DNA from 3 places in the Bilophila sp. T19-St14 genome. Region 3 is predicted to be linked to each of the others. Evidence: predicted binding sites of a transcription regulator. Region 3 holds the regulator's gene; each other region holds the start of a gene.
What was found. Region 3 encodes sigma-54, which starts transcription at its own class of promoters, with help from an activator protein. Its sites were predicted from a motif close to CTGGCACGGNNNNTGCTT; they were not measured.

Region 1 (6,036 bases), on a different contig from region 3:
CCTTGAAACCCCCGACTTCCGCAAGGCGCAGGAACGCGGCAAGACCGAACACAAGAGCCTGCCCATCGTGCGCGTTTGCAAGGATCACCCCGGCAACATCGCGCTCGGCGTGGGCGCGCGCTGGATCGACGGCGTGTTCTTCAACGTGCTTGCGGTGTTCGTCATTACCTATCTGGTGCAGTATGTGGATGTGCCCCGCACGCAGGCGCTCACCGTGGTGATGATTTCCGCCCTGGCCATGTGCCCGTTCATCCTGATCGCCGGGCGTCTGGCCGACCGTTTCGGGCGCGGCAAGGTGTACGGCTTGGCGAGCCTGCTCTGTGGGGTGTCCATCTTCCCCTCCTTCTGGCTGATGGAAGGGAGCGGCGGCAACCTGTTCCTCATCGGGCTTGCGATCATCATCCCTCTGAGCGTATTCTACGCGGGCGTGTTCGGCCCTGAGGCGGCGCTGTTCTCCGACCTGTTCCCGCCGGACGTCCGTTATACCGGCATTTCCATCGTGTACCAGTTCCCCGGCTTCCTCGTCGCGGGCATCGTGCCCGGCCTGTGTACCCTGTTCATGAAGTGGAATGACGGCGATCCCCTCTACGTCTGCCTGTTCACGCTTCTTGCCGGCCTCACGAGTGCCGTGTCCGCCTTTATCATCCAGCGCAAGCACAATGCCGCGGTTCGCAGAAGCGCCGACGGCGAAGTTGAGCACGTGTAAGATGCCGTAGCGGAATGGGGGATTGGGGAGGGTGGGGCCTTTCTGAAAAAGGGGCCCTTCCTCCTTCCTTTCCTCCCTGCCAGGCGGGCCACGGGATGGGGCGCGTAATGGGCATCCGTTCCCGCTGCGGGCCTCGGCTTGAAAGGCCGGAGGCGTGGGGCATTGCGCGCGGAGTAGGTCGGAGGAGGAAAGCCCCCAAACCTCTCCCGGCGGGGCGCATTGCGTGCGGAGTGGATCGCCGGAAACGGAGCCTATCCGATTCGGCGAGGTTCATGGTTTTTTAGATGATGCGCGGAGGCCGTTGTGTTTCCGCACAACCGATTGAAGGTAAGCGAAATGCGTATCCTGCATCTTTCCGATTTTCATTTGCGCGGCGACGGCGGCCTTTCGTTCCGGGTGGTGGACACCCTCGAATGCCTGCGGGTTGCCGCGGATCATCTCAAGACGCTTGTTCAAAAGCCCGATGCCCTGGTCATCACGGGCGACTTGGCCGACAGCGGGGACGCGCACGCCTACAGCCTGCTGCATGAGGCGCTTGCGCCGCTTTCCCTGCCGGTGTACGCCGTGCCCGGCAACCATGATCGCCGCGACAGGATGCGCGAACTGCTGGGGGGCTGGTGCCCCGCCGACGCTTCCGTGGCTCCATACCTGTGCTATACCGTGGAAGATGGCCCGGTGCGTCTGGTCATGCTGGACACCATGCAGCCGGGTTCACATTCCGGGCACTGCCCTGAGGCCGTGGCGGACTGGCTGGAGCGGACGCTTGCGGCCCGCCCCGGCGTCCCGACCCTGCTGTTCATGCACCACCCCCCGTTCGTGACCGGCATGGGCGCGATGGATGAGCCTTTTGAAAATGTGGGCCGCCTCGCCGACATCCTGAGCCGTTCGCCGTGGGTGCGCCTGAGCTGCGGGCATATGCACCGCCCCATCGTGACCCAGTGGGCGGGCCGCATCGCCCTGACCGCCCCCGCCGTGTCCATGCAGATCGATCTCGACCTTTCCCCTGAGGGCGGGGACACCTTCCGCATGGAAACCCCCGGCTACCTGCTGCACCATTGGGACGGCACTGTCCTGAACAGCCATATTTGCCAGATTCCGTGTTCGCCCACGTTCTCTGGCCCCCACCCCTTTGTCGGCTCCGTGAACCCCGTTGAAGGATAGCAACTCGGGACGGCATTCCCCCAAAAAAGGTTCCCCACCGGACTGACGGCGGGGAACCTTTTGTTTTTGGCCCTGTCACGGGATGCGGCTGTTCCTTTGCCGCATATCGTGAAAACGCACACTGCAATATCGTGAAAATACAGCTTTCCTCTCTCTCTCTCTCTCTCTCTCTCTCTCTCTCTCTCTCTCTCTCAGCCAATCCGGTTGGCGGGCTTCATGGCCGGGCCTTTTATCGGTCATTCCTTTGGGGCTTCAGGAAGGCATCAGCCGTTTCCTGCGGCGCAGCCTTGCTGTTCAGGGGCCGTTACTTGACGAGCTTCAGGAACTTGTCGGTGACGTAGGAGGCGTTTTCGACCTTCTTGAGTTCATCGGGGGTGATGCTGCCGATGGAGGCGAAGAACCGGGCGGTGTCGGCCTGCCACTGCTGGGCGGTGCTCATGCCCTTGGAGGCGTCGAAGAGGGCGAGCTGTCCCTTGATGTCCCATACGGGATGGGATTCCAGATCCAGCCGGGCGAGTTCCTTGGAATAGGTCTTCCCGGCCCAGTCGAAGAAGAAACGCTGGTATTCGGGGATCAGGTCGTCGATGCTGGACGTCCGCAGGTGTTCGACGCCGCGCAGGTAGACGGAGAGGAACTTTGCGGTGGTTTCAGGATGGGCGTCGGCGTACTTGGTATCGGCCACGAGGACGAGGGGGGTTCCCTTGCCGCACAGGGCGGCGTTTCCGGCGACCTTCCAGCCCTTGTCGGTTCCGGCGTACATATGCGGCGCCCACAGGGCCACGAAGTCGCCGATGCCGTTTTCAAAGGCGGCGAGGGCCTGCGGCTGATCCATGTTCTTGATGGTCACTTCGGAGGCCTTTACGCCGACGGCGTCGAGCCACGCGGTAAGTGCGAAATGGGCTGAGGAAACCGTGGTGCAGAGGATGGTCTTGCCGCGCACGTCCTCAGGGCGTCCGAACACGCCGGGATGCTTGGGGTTGAGGCCCTGAGTCTTGAAGACGGGGTTGTCGGGGCGGGCGAGCACGGCGACACAGGAGGATTCGTCGGTGCCGACGCCGATGACGCTGGTGCCGTAGCGCAGGTTCCCCATCATGGCCGGAACCCCGCCGAGACAGGAATACTGCCATTCGCCCGCGGGGAGTGCGTTGAGGATGGCCATGCCCGAATCGAAGAACAGGATGTCGATGTCAAGCCCGGCCTCTTTATCCCATCCTTTTTCCTTGGCGTACCATATGGCGAAGGTTTCATAGGAATCCATCCACGCCGTGCGGATCTTGGTGAGCGGGGCGGCGGAAACGGCGTTGCACAGGGAGAAGGCCAGCACGACGGCGGCAAGGCCGGAGAAGAACTTGTTCAGGCGCATGATGAACTCCTTATGCGGGGTTGTGCTTCTTGTTGGCGGCGAGGCAGGCCAGAAACGCATGGATGATCCCGGCTGCGGCGAACGAGGTGATGCCCGCGGAATCGGTATCCGGGAGGACTTCCACCAGATCCATCCCGACAAGGCGTTGTCCGGGGCACACGCCGAGGATCAGCCTGAGGGCCTCATGGGTGGTGAAGCCGCCGATTTCCGGCGTCCCGGTCCCCGGCGCATAGGCGGCGTCGAGGAAGTCGATGTCAAAGGTGACGAAGACCGGGGTTCCGGGACTGATCCGGCCGCGCATGATGCGGATCGCCTCGTCCATGCCGATGTCGTGCAGTTCCCACCCGCTGATGACGCGCATCCCCTTGCCCTTGGCGTAGTCGAGGCTGGAACGGGAATAGAGGGGGCCTCGGATGCCCGCCTGCGTGCTTTGTTCGGGGAGGATCAGCCCTTCCTCGATGGCCCAGTGGAAGGTCGTGCCGTGGTTGTAGGGTTTGCCGAAAAAGTCGTCGCCGGTGTCGGAATGGGCGTCGAAGTGGAGCAGGGCCACGGGGCCGTAACGCTTTGCCACGGCGCGCAGTTCGGGCAGGGTGATGGAGTGGTCGCCGCCCATGATCACCGGGACGGCCCCGGCGCCGAGCACGCCCGCAACGGCGGCTTCGATGCGCTCGAAGGACTCGTCGAGATAGCCGGGGATGATGTCCACGTCGCCCGCATCGACGCCTTGGCAGTGCTCGAAAATGTCCACGTCAAGAACGCTGTGGTAAGACTTCAGGATGCTGGAGGCGTCCCGGATGGCCGCCGGACCGAACCGGCATCCCGGCCTATAGGAGGTCGCCGTGTCGAATGGCACGCCGAGCACGGCGAAATCGTTGCCGGAGCAGTCGGCGGAATGCGGCAGGCGTTGGAAGGTGCGGACCCCGCAGAAACGGGGGGAAGCCAGTGAATTGACGGGGACGCCCATGTCATGCTCCTTGTTTTTGTTGGAAGGTGGTTTTGCTCCATAAAAAGCAAGGTACATGCCATTATGTAATATGTTGAAACAAAAGGATGTTGTGTTTTGGAAAAAGAAGGCTGGCTATTCAGTTGTGAATACCTTGTGGCCCCGCAAGGGCGGGGGGAGGGGTATAGGTTTATCTATCATATAGGAATATAACAGAAAAAAAGAAAAAAGATCCTGCGGCGGCCTTGTTATTCAAACATGAATAGCCTATTCAGTATTGAATATATCCGCAGGAGGCCCGCCATGCCGCCGTTCGATGCCGCGTTACCGAGCACGGAAGATCTGTTTTCCGTCATTGAGGCCATCCACGACAACGTCGCCATTGTTGACCACAACGGCGTCATGCGCTGGGTGAGCAGTTGTTTTGAGCGCAATTACGGGATCAGCCGCGACCGGGTCATCGGCAGGACGACCTACGAACTGGAGGCGGAAAAAGTGTTTTCGCCATCCGTGGCGGCCCTCGTCCTCAAAACCCGCCGGGTGGTCACGCTGACCGAAGCCACACGTTCGGGGCAATACAATATCGTTACCGGCGTCCCCATTTATGATGATGCCGGGGATGTCTCGTTTGTGGTGAGCTACAGCGTGGACATGCGCTATTCACGCAGGCTGCATGAGGAATACCAAAAAATCAGCGCGTTGGTGTCCCCGGATGCGCCCCAATCCGTGGAGGGCCCGCCCTTCAGCGGGATTATGCGGGCCATTGCCGCGACCATCGAAAAGCTGGCCAAAGTGAACACGACCGTGCTCATTACGGGGGAATCCGGGGTCGGGAAGAACGTGGTCGCCCGTCTGGTGCACCGCCTGAGCGACCGCACGGACGGGCCGCTGGTCGAAATCAATTGCGCGGGCATCCCCGCCCCGCTGTTGGAATCGGAGCTGTTCGGCTACGAGGCCGGGGCGTTCACCGGGGCCAGCCAAAAGGGGAAGGAAGGGCGGATTGCGCTGGCGGACAAGGGCACGCTGTTCCTTGACGAGATCGGGGAACTCCCGTTGCGCCTCCAATCCAAGCTATTGCAGGTGATTCAGGAAAAGCAGATCGTCAAGCTCGGCGGGGTAAAGCCCGTTTCCATTGATTTCCGGCTGGTGGCGGCGACGAATCAGGATCTGGAGGCGCTGGTGGAGAAGAAGCGTTTCCGCAGCGACCTGTTTTTCCGGCTCAACGTCCTGCCGCTGCGGATTCCGCCCCTGCGGGAACGGCGCGAGGAGATCATGCCGCTGTGCCTGAGCATTTTGGAGGAGATGAACGCCAAGTACGGGACTGAAAAGGTTTTTTCCGAGGAAGTGAAGCGGCATCTCGCCGCCTACTCGTGGCCGGGGAATATCCGGGAGCTGCGCAACGTCATTGAACGGCTCGTGATAGTTTCTTCTGGGGGCGTCATCAAGGCGGCGGAACTGCCGGAACATATGTCCCGGCATCAGGGGAACCCGGAAAGCCCGATGGGCGGGAGCCTGCCCGATGCGTTGGAGGCGCTTGAGCGGCGCATGGTTCTGGAAGCGTATAAGGCCTGTGGGACGACGACCGGGGTTGCGAGGGCGCTGGGGATCAGCCAGCCCACGGCCGCCCGGAAGATTGCGAAGTACAAAAACGAGGCGCCCGGAGAGGGATAGGCTGGGGCGTGTTCACACTACGCTGAAATTTTCCCATAGTTGAAGAGGGTTGGAAAAATGCAGCATCGTTTAAAAATGATGATAACCATCTGTAAAAATATGTTTATTTTCTGTTTGCGTGGACAGGTCTAGGGGAGATTGTTTTCGCCTGCCGCGCAATGCCTGACGGGGGAACGCGGAAAACATTTTCGG
Region 2 (6,036 bases), 1.3 Mb from region 3:
AGCTGGACGCCGCCGTCGAGCCCGAAGTCGCCAGGCTCAAGGCGCCGGGAAGCCCGGTCGCCGGGAGCGCGAACGTGTTCGTGTTCCCCTCCCTTGAAGCCGGCAACATCGGTTATAAAATCGCGCAGCGCTTCGGCGGCTGGACGGCCCTCGGCCCCCTGCTCCAGGGCTTTGCGCACGGTTGGCATGACCTTTCGCGGGGATGCAGCAGCGACGACATCTACAAAATCAGTGTCGTCGGCTTGGGCATGAACCGCGGAGGACAGCAATAAAACGGAACGGCACACAACACGGTAACGCGTTACCCGATCGTTCCGTTCCGGGTAACCAAGCTAACAACAATCCTAAAAGGAGTTCACAATGGACGCTCTTGGCATGATCGAAACCCGTGGTCTGGTTGGTCTCATCGAAGCCGCTGATGCTATGGTCAAGGCTGCTCGCGTGCAGCTCGTTTCTTACGAACAGATCGGCGGCGGCTATGTGACCGCCCTCGTCCGCGGCGACGTGGCCGCCTGCAAAGCCGCTACCGACGCCGGCGCCGCCGCTGTGCAGCGCGTGGGTGGCGAGCTCGTGGCCGTCCATGTCATTCCTCGCCCCCATCAGGACCTGGAAGCCGTGTTCCCCCTGAGCCGCAAGTAAGCTCGTCCGCGCACTTAAGCTGGGTTAAGCCCTGCTCGTCGGTCTTGCCGGGGCCTCATGCCCCGGCACGGCCGTCAGCTTCCTTACGGAATGCTCCCGGAAGGCCGTCTTCCGGGAACGGAGACATACATGGAACTTGCAAAAGTCATTGGTCAGGTCGTTTCCACGGTCCGGTGCCCCGGTTTGCCGTACAACTCGCTGCTCCTCGTTGATCTGCTCAATGAGAAGGGTGAATCCATCGGCCGCTCCCAAGTCGCCGCCGATCCCATCGGCGCGGGCGAGGGCGAATGGGTTATCGTGTCCCGCGGCAGTTCCGCACGTTTTGCCATCGACAAAGATGCGCCTCTGGATCTGGTCATTGTCGGCATCGTCGACCATGTAAATGCAGGTAAGGCAGCTATTTATCGCAAAAATCAGGGGGAATAGCCCCTGTGGGCGGCTCACCGCCCCTACGGAAAGCCGCGGTTTTCCGCTCTGCCTCGTTTTCTGACGAGGGTGACAAACAGAAAAAACAGGCCCCCCGCCCGGCAGTTCTCAAAGGCCCGCGGGGTCCGGCTTCCAGCATAGGAGTATAGATATGGACGTGCGCCAACAAGATGTGGAACGCATTGTCGTTGAAGTTCTGAAAAAGATGATGTCCGATCAGCCCACTGCGGCTGCTACGACCGTTGTCGCCGCCGGCGGTTGCGGCTGCGACTGCGGCGACTTCGGCCTCTTCGACCGCCTCGAAGACGCCGTGCAGGCCGCCGAAGTCGCTCAGAAGAAGATCAGCACCGTCGCCATGCGTGACAAAATCATCGCCGCCATCCGCAAGGCCGGCCTTGAAAACGCCAAGTCGTTCGCTGAAATCGCCCACAACGAAACCGGCATGGGCCGCGTGAGCGACAAGATTGCCAAGAATATCCTCGTTTGCGAGCGTACTCCCGGCACCGAATGCCTCTCCCCCATGGCCATTTCCGGCGACATGGGCCTGACCCTCATCGAAAACGCTCCTTGGGGCGTGATCGCTTCCGTGACGCCCTCCACCAACCCGACCGCCACGGTGATCAACAACGCCATCAGCATGATCGCTGGCGGCAACGCCATAGTCTTCGCTCCCCACCCCAACGCCAAGCGCGCTTCCCAGACGGCCATTCAGGTTCTGAACAAGGCCATCATCGAAGCTACCGGCATCGCCAACCTGCTTGTCGCTGTGAAGGAGCCCACCATCGAAGTGGCTCAGGAGCTCTTCTCGCATCCCCGCATCAAGCTGCTCGTGGTGACCGGCGGTGAAGCTGTTGTGGCCCAGGCCCGCAAGGTCGCCACCATGCGCCTCATCGCCGCCGGCGCCGGCAACCCGCCGGTCGTCGTCGACGAAACCGCCAACATCGCCCGCGCTGCCCGCAGCATCTATGACGGCGCTTCCTTCGACAACAACATCATCTGCGCCGACGAAAAAGAAATCATCGCCGTGGATTCCATCGCCGATCAGCTGAAGGCCGAAATGAAGGCCATCGGCGCCGTGGAAATCAGCCTCGAACAGGCTGACGCCGTGGCCCGCGTGGTTCTGCGCAACTATCCCCAGGTTGAAGGCGGCAAGGCTCCGAACCCGAACCCGAAATGGGTCGGCCGTGACGCCGCCGTCATCGCCAAGGCCGCCGGCATTGACGTGCCCGACAGCTGCCGTCTGCTCATCGTGGACGTGAAGCGCGACATCAACCATGTGTTCGCCCGCGTGGAACAGCTGATGCCCGTTGTGCCGGTGCTGCGCGCCGCCAACGTGGATGAGGCCATTGAATGGGCCCTCATCCTCGAACGCGGCCTGTCCCACACCGCCGGCATGCACTCCCGCAACATCGACAACATGGACAAGATGGCCCGTGCCATGAATACCAGCCTGTTCGTCAAGAACGGCCCGCACCTCGCCGCCCTCGGCGCTGGTGGCGAAGGCTGGACGACCATGACCATCTCCACCCCCACCGGTGAAGGTGTGACCTGCGCCCGCTCGTTCGTGCGTCTGCGCCGCTGCTGCGTTGTGGACAACTTCCGCATCGTCTGATTGTAGCGTATGCCTTTTGTGGGGGGAGGGGCTGGGCCTCTCCCCCCTTTCTTATTATGGGGATGTACGGCAGCGGGAGCCTTTGAGGAGAAAGCCTTTCTTCCTTTTTCCATGCCCACTTGTCTAGTTTTAAAGGGTTTTGCGCTTATAAGGCTCCTGTTTATGCCCTTCCTCGGCACAGATTGCCTTTGGGAAATGATGCGGCCCAGCTCGGATCGGTTGTCTTTTCCGATAGTTCCAGCTTGTGGGAAGGCTTTTTAAAACTCTTTTTTTCACAAAACAAACTTTTCCCGTGTCGCATTTTTGCATCATCTTTTCTATCCCAACCTCCCCCTCCTCTTTCAAAGGGAGTTTTTTATCATATAATATCAATTAGATAAAAACTGTTGTCAGGAATTGTTTCTGTTCACTGCCCGAAAACGGGCAAAGGTTGCAGGAAAACCCCTCTCTGTCGCAAAAATGCAACATAAGATGTCTGCTATTTGCGGTTTATTCCTAATAAGTGATGCAAAATTGCGACTACTCCCATTCACACAAAAAGGCTCCAAAATCCTCTCTTCCGCAATCATGTAAAATAACAGGAAAACATTTTTTCTAACCTTTCTGGCACGGCCCTTGCTTTATTCTAAGCAAGACAAGTGAAGAAGGGAACGAGAACTTCCGAGCGGTTCGCCGGAAAGCTCCACACATCATAACACAACCTTAATTCCTACACGGAGAAGTGACATGACTCAGGTAGCTGAAATCAAATCGCCTCATGAGCAACGTCTCGAAGACAAGATCGCCGGTAAAGAAGATATCTATCGCGAATCCCACAAGCGCGTGTTCAAGCTGCTGGAACGTTTCGACGGCCAGAAGCCCGCTATCGACGTGGAACGCGCCCTGTACTTCACCCAGTCCATGTCTGAAACCGTGGGCCAGCCTCTGGTTCTCCGCTGGGCCAAGGCTCTGATGAACGTTGCCAAGAACATCACCGTCATGGTGCAGGACGATCAGCTCCTCCTCGGCCGTTGCGGCGGTCATGACGGCCGTTACGGTATCCTGTATCCCGAACTCGACGGCGACTTCCTCGACATCGCCGTGCGCGACCTCCCCACTCGTCCGCAGTCTCCGGCTTCCATCAGCCCCGAAGACGCCAAGATCGTGGTTGAGCAGATCGCTCCCTTCTGGAAGGGCCGCACCTATCATGAAGCCCTGAACAAGGCTCTTCCCCCCGAAGTTCACAAGCTGACCTACGACGATCCCGACGGCCTCATCTCCCGCTTCATCGTCAACGAAACCTCTTCGTTCCGTTCCTCCATCCAGTGGGTGCATGACTACGAAGTGGTGCTGAAGCGCGGCTTCAATGGCCTGAAGCAGGAAATGGAAGAAAAGCTGGCCGCTCTTGATCCCGCTTCCCCCGTGGATCAGGTGGACAAGCGCCCCTTCATCGAAGCCACCATCCTCGTGTGCGACGCCATCATCCTGTGGGCGAAGCGCCATGCCGAAGCTGCCCGCAAGGCCGCCGAAGCTTGCGCTGATCCGGTTCGTAAGGCCGAACTCATCCGCATGGCTGAAAACGCCGAACACGTGCCCGCCAACCCGGCCCGCGACTTCTACGAAGCCGTTCAGTCCCAGTACTTCACCCAGATGTTCTCTCGTCTGGAACAGAAGACCGGCACCACCATTTCCAACGGCCGTATGGACCAGTACTTCTATCCCTTCTACAAGAAGGACATGGAAGCCGGCACCCTGACCGATGAAAAGACTCTGGAATACTTGGAATGCATGTGGGTCGGCATGGCCGAGTTCATCGACATGTACATCTCCCCCGCCGGCGGCGCCTTCAACGAAGGCTACGCTCACTGGGAAGCCGTCACCATTGGCGGCCAGACCCCGGACGGCCGCGACGCGACCAACGATCTGACCTATCTGTTCCTGAAGTCCAAGCGCGAATTCCCGCTGCACTACCCCGACCTCGCCGCCCGTATCCACAGCCGCGCCCCTGAACGCTACCTGTGGGACGTCGCCGAAACCATCAAGTTCGGCTCCGGCTTCCCCAAGCTGTGCAACGACGAAGAATGCATCCCGCTGTACGTCTCCAAGGGCGCTACCTTTGAGGAAGCCCTTGACTACGCCGTGTCCGGCTGCATCGAAATCCGTATGCCCAACCGCGACACCTACACCTCCGGCGGCGCCTACACCAACTTCGCTTCCGCCGTTGAAATGACCCTGTATGACGGCAAGATGAAGAAGTACGGCGACGTGCAGCTCGGCATCCCGACCGGCGACGCCCGTAAGTTCAAGACTTGGGATGAATTCTGGAACGCCTACGTGCAGCAGCATATGCTCCTGCTCCGCACGACGTTCATCCAGCAGTACATTGTTATCCAGACCCGCGCCAAGCACTTCGCCCAGCCCATGGGTTCCGTGCTGCACGCCCTCTGCCGCAAGCACTGCATCGACCTGCATCAGCCCCAGATCCCCGAAGGCCTGAACTTCGGCTACTTTGAATTCATGGGCCTCGGCACCGTCATCGACTCCTTGGCCGCCATCAAGAAGCTCGTATTTGAAGACAAGAAGCTCACCATGGATCAGCTCATCGACGCCCTCGAAGCCAACTTTGAAGGCTACGAAGACATCCAGCAGCTTCTCCGCACGGCTCCCTGCTACGGCAACGACGACGAATACGCCGACGAAATCGGCCGTGAACTCGACCGCATGGCTGTTGCCTTCGCCGCCAAGTATGGCAAGGAAATGGGCATCAACAACGACGCCCGTTACGTGCCCTTCACCTCTCACGTGCCCTTCGGCAAGGTTGTTTCCGCTACCCCGAACGGCCGCGTGGCGTGGTTCCCGCTGTCTGACGGTTCTTCCCCGTCCCACGGCGCCGACCACAATGGCCCCACCGCCATCCTGCTCTCCAACCACAACACGAAGAACTACGGCATGCGCGCCCGTGCTGCCCGTCTGATCAACGTGAAGTTCACCCCCAAGTGCGTTGAAGGCGATGCCGGTACCGAAAAGCTGGTGCAGTTCATCCGTACGTGGTGCGACCTGAAGCTGTGGCACATCCAGTTCAACGTCATCAACGCCGATACGCTGAAGAAGGCTCAGAAGGATCCTCAGAAGTATCGCAACCTCATCGTCCGCATCGCCGGGTACAGCGCCTACTTCGTCGACCTGACCCCCGACCTGCAGAACGACCTCATCGCCCGTACCGGCCACGACCAGATGTAAGTTTGGGCCGCTTGCGGTACGCAGGATGAATGATTAAATAAATGGCGGGCCGGAGTTATCTGGCCCGCCATTTCCAACTTTAACGCTCAGAAAAAAAGAGGTAGTCCATGGGTTCCTTTGAAGATAGAAAGGCGACCGGA
Region 3 (6,036 bases):
TCCGCCGTGAACAGGCGCATGTCCTCAAAGACATGAAGTACAGTACTTTTGCCCGCACCGGAGAGCCCGGTGATGATAAAGATCGGCTTATCAGCATTCGCTTTGGGGCCTTCGGGAGTAGGGTTCATCGACTTTGTCGCGACATGGTTAGGAAGGAGAGGCTGATCCGTCATGAGTGCTTCCGTAGTAACAGGAAGCCCGCCCGGTGATACTCTCCGGGCGGGCTTGTTGAAATTACTTTATCGTATCGGCACAAGCCCTAGAAAATAGGATCTATCAATCCAAGGTTACCGTTCTTACGCCGATAGATGACATTGATGCGATCATTTTCCGAATTTAGGAAAGTGAGGAATTCAAAGTCATTTGCATCAAGCTGCATGGCCGCTTCGTCGGGACTCATGGGCTTGGGAGAAAAATGGTCGCGCCCCGTAATCGTGCGTTCACCATCCTCTTCCGTTACTTCAAACGTATACACGTCAATATCATTGGCGCGCCCCTTCCGATGGATTTCCTTGTTCCGGGAAACAAACTTCTTGACCTGAGCTTCCAGCTTATCAAGAACGAGGTCGATGGAGGCGTACATATCTTCCGAGGCTTCGCTGGCGGCAATATTGATGCCGTCACCGGTAAGCTGAACTTCAACGCGCTGGCGGAACTTGTCGACCGCCATATTTACCTGCGCATCAAGAGCGGGGTTCTTGCCGAAGAACCTTCCCAACTTCTCCATACGGCGACGGGCATACTTACGCAAATGTTCAGACGGCTCGAAATTCTTGAAAGTAAAGGAAATGTGCATGAAGCCTCCTTTGGCTGCTAACCAGTCCGCACAACGAATACCAAGATATCCGCAACGGACATTGCTTTGTCAGGCATGATTCCTTTACAACAACCTTTTTGAGGTCCTGTCAAGGCCTCTCAAGCGGCCTCGAACGGCTAAAAATGGGCCTTCCTTCTGGATGATGACGGAATATCCATTGCCATCCGGTACTTGGCTACCGTTCTCCGGGCTATATTCACCTTTAAGTGTTCCTTGAGAATTTCACCGATGCGTTCATCCGAGAGGGGATTTTTAGGATCTTCTTCACTGATGCACTTTTTGATGAGCGCCTTGACGCTCTCCGAACCCACTTGGCTTCCGTCATCCAATTCCAGCGCGCTGTTGAAGAAGAACTTGAGTTCGTACACGCCAAAGGGGGTTGCCACATACTTATTGGTCGTGATGCGGCTGACCGTGGATTCGTGCATGTTGATATCGTCGGCGATGTCTTTCAGGATAAGCGGCTTGAACTTGCTGATCCCTTCCTCAAAAAAGCCGCGCTGATGTTTTACAATACTTTCGACAACTTTGTACAATGTCCGCTGCCGTTGGTGCAGGCTTTTGATAAGCCACGCCGCGGAACGGATTTTTTCGTTGAAGTATTCTTTTTCCTTGCTGGACGCGTTTTCCGATGCATTATCATACACGGGGCTCAAGTGCAGATTCGGCAGTCCGTCCTCATTGAGGACAATGAGGAATTCCCCGTCCACCTTGTATACAAAGACATCAGGGCTGACATAAGTGGACACGCCTTCACCAAAACTCGCTCCGGGCATGGGATCAAGGGACTGGATGATATCCAGATATTCCTTGAGTTCATCCATATCCAGCCGGAACTTGCGGAGCAGGGGCTTGTATCTGTGGGCCTCCAGATCCTCAAGGTGATCGCGCACGAGATCGACAAGGACCTGATCCCTATCATATCCTAAAGCCTTTATCTGGATGAGGAGGCATTCTTGAGGCGTTCGGGCGGCGACACCCACCGGATCAAATAACTGGATGGCCTTAAGAACCGTTTCCACCTCTTCGACTGTAGGCCATGCCTTGTCTTTCGTTTCGTCGGTTGAAGCCTCGCCAGCAAAATCCGCCCGTGCCATCTCCGCCATTTCTTCAAGGGATGCTTGAAGGTAGCCGGAAGAAGAAAGATTTCCGATAATGATTTCACCGAGTTCTTTCTGATCGTCAGTAAGGGAGGAAAGGCGGAGCTGCCACATAAGGTGGCTTTCAAGCGTGGGACTGGAGGCATATCTGGCTTCCAGAGAACTCATTTCTTCGGGGAGCTCATAGTCTCTGGGCTGGACTTGCTGCGGGGTACTTGCGAATTCTCCGAGATAGTCTTCCCAGTCTTCGGAGCGGGCCACTTCCCGATCGTATGTAGGCTCATCGCGTGGGGATTCGGGGCGGACTTCTGCGGGGGGCTCGTTGGAGGGCTCATCCTGTATTTCTTCGAGAAACGGGTTTTCCAGCAACTCCCGCTGAACCGTTTCCACAAGCTCCAAGCGGGATAGCTGCAATAGGCGGATAGCCTGCTGCAATTGTGGTGTCATCACCAGCTGTTGTGAAAGCTTAAGCTGCTGTCTGAGTTCCAATGCCATGCAAATATCCCGTTGTCATAAGAGTCTGTCCAACCCGCAGGAACACCTTAAAAGAGGAGGGGAACCGACGGTACCCGTCAGGCCAAGAGCAACCGAGCATCTTTATGCCTCACATGCAGGGATTATGCCACATGCTCAGGGATGTTGCAAGAACAGGGATGCTTTTTTCTTCTGTTCTTTTCTTGTAGGTGGTTATTTGATAAAAAAGAAATGAGAAAAAAACTGGTTATTGTATTTTCCCCAGAAAAAAAGATCGGTACCGGAGTACACGATCTTTTTTTATCATTACAAAGAATGGCGAGCTACGGAGCCTCAGAGCGAGAACCCTTCTCCAAGATAGACGCTCCGAGCCTGTTCATTATTGACAATGGTTTCCGGTGTCCCGGAAAGAACGACCTGCCCTTGCACCATGAGATAGGCCCGGTCGCAAATCGTCAGAGTTTCACGGACGTTGTGGTCAGAGATGAGAACTCCGATCCCGCGATCGCGCAAGGCGCGTACCAAACCTTGAATATCGCCCACCGCAAGGGGGTCAATCCCGGCAAACGGCTCGTCGAGCAGGACGAATTTCGGTTCCCGAATAAGCGCACGGGCGATTTCCAAGCGTCGGCGTTCCCCACCGGACAGGTGCATAGCGTGGGATTTTTCCAGCCGGGTGAGGCCGAAATCTTCAAGCAAGATATCCGCCCTTTCTTTCTGCTCCTTGCGGGAAAGGCCCGTATGCTCCAGAATAATCTGAAGGTTTTGACGCACCGTAAGTTTTCTGAAGACGGAACTTTCCTGCGGGAGGTAGGAAATGCCCACACGTGCGCGCTCATGGAGCGGCCAAGTGCCAATATCCTGATCTTCAAGGAGAACCCGACCTGAAGACGGCTTGATGATCCCGGTCAGCATATAGAACGAAGTAGTTTTACCCGCCCCATTCGGGCCGAGCAGACCAACAATTTCCCCTTGGTTCACTTCGGGGGAAACGCCGCGCACGACCTCGCGTTGGCCGTACCATTTACGTAAATCAACTCCAGACAGTCGGGCCATCAGCGGTTCCCCCGAATCGGGCTGGAGCTTTTAGAGCCGGAAAAGACCGCTTCGACGCGCTTCTTGGAGCCGCCCATGACTTCACTACGGTTTTCTTCCGTAAAATATTTGATGGTCTCCCCAGTAACCGTATTTTCCCCGTCGGTCAGACGGGGATCGCCTTCCATGAGAAGGACGCCGTCGTCCATCGTATAGGTCGCTTTCGCGCAAGTGCCGTTGCGGTTTTCGCTTTTCATGCGCACATTCCGTTCGGCGACGATACGATCTACATCACCGGCGGCCATTCCGGCAGGCATACCGCCTTTTTCGTTTTCTTTCTTCTGTGCGTCCCCTTTGGGCGGCTTCAAATAAACCGTGATCCTGCTGGCCCATATTTCAATATCCGGTCGGACTACATGGACGTTTTTGTCAAAGATGACGAGCTGTTTTTCAGCAATATAGGTCAGCTGATCGGAGGTGATCCGTGTTTCAACATTTTTGGCGGGCTTTGGCGGCGTCACCGGCGCTGCCCACAGCGGGGCAGAGCAGAGCAGGCTTAAACTCAGTGTGGTTATACCTAAAAATTTTTTTTTCATAATGTTTTCCTAGCCGTAACCCATTGAAGCTATAGCGGCTTATTTCTTTGCAGGTTGAGGTAATTCTTGCTGGGGATTGGCCTGCGTTTCATGCGGAGAAGGTACGGCATTGACGTTTGTGGCATCGGGGCGGGGCTTGAGTACGACCAGTACGCCTTCCGAACCATGTACTTCATTGGCAGCAAGATCCCAAGCAAGAAGGGTGGCCGTCCCGGATGCCGTGGGACTTTCAAACACAGCACCTTCTGGAAAGGTCATAAGGCGCTTATTGGCATCGTAGTTCATGCGCGAACTGGTGATGACTTCATCATAACGAGTGATGACGACATCATCCCAAAGCGTGAGGAATCGCTGGTTGTCGGTGATTTTTCCAAACTGGGCCTGCACATCAAGAACATCATCGTCAGGGTTGCTTGCGGAACCTTCACCGAGCGCATAACGGACGACGGGCTTGTCCACATCGATCGTATCGCCGTTTTGGGACATATGGGCCCAGCTCGCTTTGAGACGCCACAGTTCCAATCCTTTATTTCCTTGGAAGAGGTTGATCCCCTTAATGGCTAGTCCAGCCACTTCCTCAAGCGGGTTGCCGGGTTGTGTGGCGTTGTCTTGCAGTTTCGCCCCGTCAAGAGACTTGATGCCGCCCTTGTTGGCGACATCAAGCAGCCTGCCGATCAGCGTTGTTTCCCCGCCACGCTTCGCGACATACCAACCTCCAGCGAGAAGTGCCGCCAGAGCGGCAATAAGCAGGATTCGTGACCGTTTCATTCCAGACGCATCCAATGCTCAAGCAGAGCGTCACGTTTCCCTTGGCAAGTCAACAACAAATCGACAAATTCCCGGACGGCGCCGCATCCGCCTTCTTTTTGGGTTACGAATTTCGCCAGTTTTTTGACGTCCGGCATGGCATTCGCAACGGCGGCGGGCAGCCCCACACGAGACATCGGTGCAAGATCGACCCAATCATCCCCAAGGTAGGCGATTTCGTGCCACTCAAGGGACATCCGTTTACGCATCCCGTCAAGGATAGTACATTTGTTGTCGGATCCGCCGTGATACTCGGTCACGCCAAGGACTTCAAGCCGTCTCACGACGCAGGGCACATCCATGCCGGAAAGGACGGCGACTTCAATCCCCGCTGTTTTGGCCAGCCGGATGCCGATCCCGTCAAGGACATGGAACCTCTTCATGGCCAGCCCGTGAGCGTCATAGTAAAGGCCGCCGTCCGTCATGACACCGTCCACATCCAAGACAAGAAGACGGATGCGTTTGGCGAGGCTTTCAAGCGATTCGTGCCGTGGAGTGGGGGATTGGCCGGATCTTCCGGTCCCATCGGAATAAAGGGTATTACAAGTCATAAGGAATGTTCCATATGGCTGAAAGTTGCTTCAAGAGCGCCGGAAGCTTGGCCACGGGCCAACTGTTGGGGCCGTCGCACAGGGCTTTGTCGGGATCCGGGTGGCATTCCATAAAAATACCGTCTGCCCCAGCCCCCGCAGCGGCACGGGCCAGTGTGGGCACGTGATGCCGTTCACCACCGGAGCAGCTGCCTTGCCCGCCGGGGAGCTGAACGGAATGTGTCGCGTCAAAGATTACCGGGACGCCCAGCGCACGCATGATGGGTATGGAACGAAAATCGACCACGAGGTTATTGTATCCGAAAGAGGAGCCTCGCTCCGTCAGAAGGACACGGTCATTGCCAGCCCCGACCACTTTATCGCGCACGGGGCCCATATCCCACGGGGCTACAAACTGGCCTTTTTTGACGTTGACGACGCGGCCCGTCCGTGCCGCCGCCAAGAGCAGATCCGTCTGGCGGCACAAAAAAGCGGGGATCTGAAGGATATCCGCCACCTCACCGACAGGCCCGGCCTGTTCGGGCAGATGGATGTCCGTCACGACGGGCAGCCCCGTTTCCTCCTTGATCCGAGCCAGCCATTCCATGCCTTTAGCCAAGCCCGGGCCACGGAAGCCTTTCCCAGACGTTCTGTTGGCCTTATCCCACGAACTCTTG

Region 1: a site for sigma-54 is predicted at 4,239-4,256, ahead of speB (agmatinase). Genes of this name have one in related genera too.
Region 2: a site for sigma-54 is predicted at 3,281-3,298, ahead of hpsG ((2S)-3-sulfopropanediol dehydratase). Genes of this name have one in related genera too.

The regions. Positions count from the first base shown of each region.
Region 1 is NZ_BAAGFT010000002.1:442,648-448,683, reverse strand. Features, by position in the region: gene AC6I1V_RS16460 (MFS transporter) at 1-706, shown strand, start outside; gene AC6I1V_RS16455 (phosphodiesterase) at 1,010-1,867, shown strand; gene AC6I1V_RS16450 (ABC transporter substrate-binding protein) at 2,172-3,230, opposite strand; gene speB (agmatinase) at 3,241-4,194, opposite strand; gene AC6I1V_RS16440 (sigma-54 interaction domain-containing protein) at 4,477-5,844, shown strand.
Region 2 is NZ_BAAGFT010000001.1:1,760,391-1,766,426, forward strand. Features, by position in the region: gene pta (phosphate acetyltransferase) at 1-272, shown strand, start outside; gene eutM (ethanolamine utilization microcompartment protein EutM) at 361-639, shown strand; gene AC6I1V_RS07600 (EutN/CcmL family microcompartment protein) at 769-1,065, shown strand; gene adhE (acetaldehyde dehydrogenase AdhE) at 1,217-2,677, shown strand; gene hpsG ((2S)-3-sulfopropanediol dehydratase) at 3,404-5,896, shown strand; gene hpsH ((2S)-3-sulfopropanediol dehydratase activating enzyme) at 6,004-6,036, shown strand, end outside.
Region 3 is NZ_BAAGFT010000001.1:477,820-483,855, forward strand. Features, by position in the region: gene rapZ (RNase adapter RapZ) at 1-128, opposite strand, end outside; gene hpf (ribosome hibernation-promoting factor, HPF/YfiA family) at 260-796, opposite strand; gene rpoN (RNA polymerase factor sigma-54) at 934-2,412, opposite strand; gene lptB (LPS export ABC transporter ATP-binding protein) at 2,725-3,447, opposite strand; gene AC6I1V_RS02195 (LptA/OstA family protein) at 3,447-4,022, opposite strand; gene lptC (LPS export ABC transporter periplasmic protein LptC) at 4,062-4,790, opposite strand; gene AC6I1V_RS02205 (KdsC family phosphatase) at 4,787-5,380, opposite strand; gene kdsA (3-deoxy-8-phosphooctulonate synthase) at 5,370-6,036, opposite strand, start outside.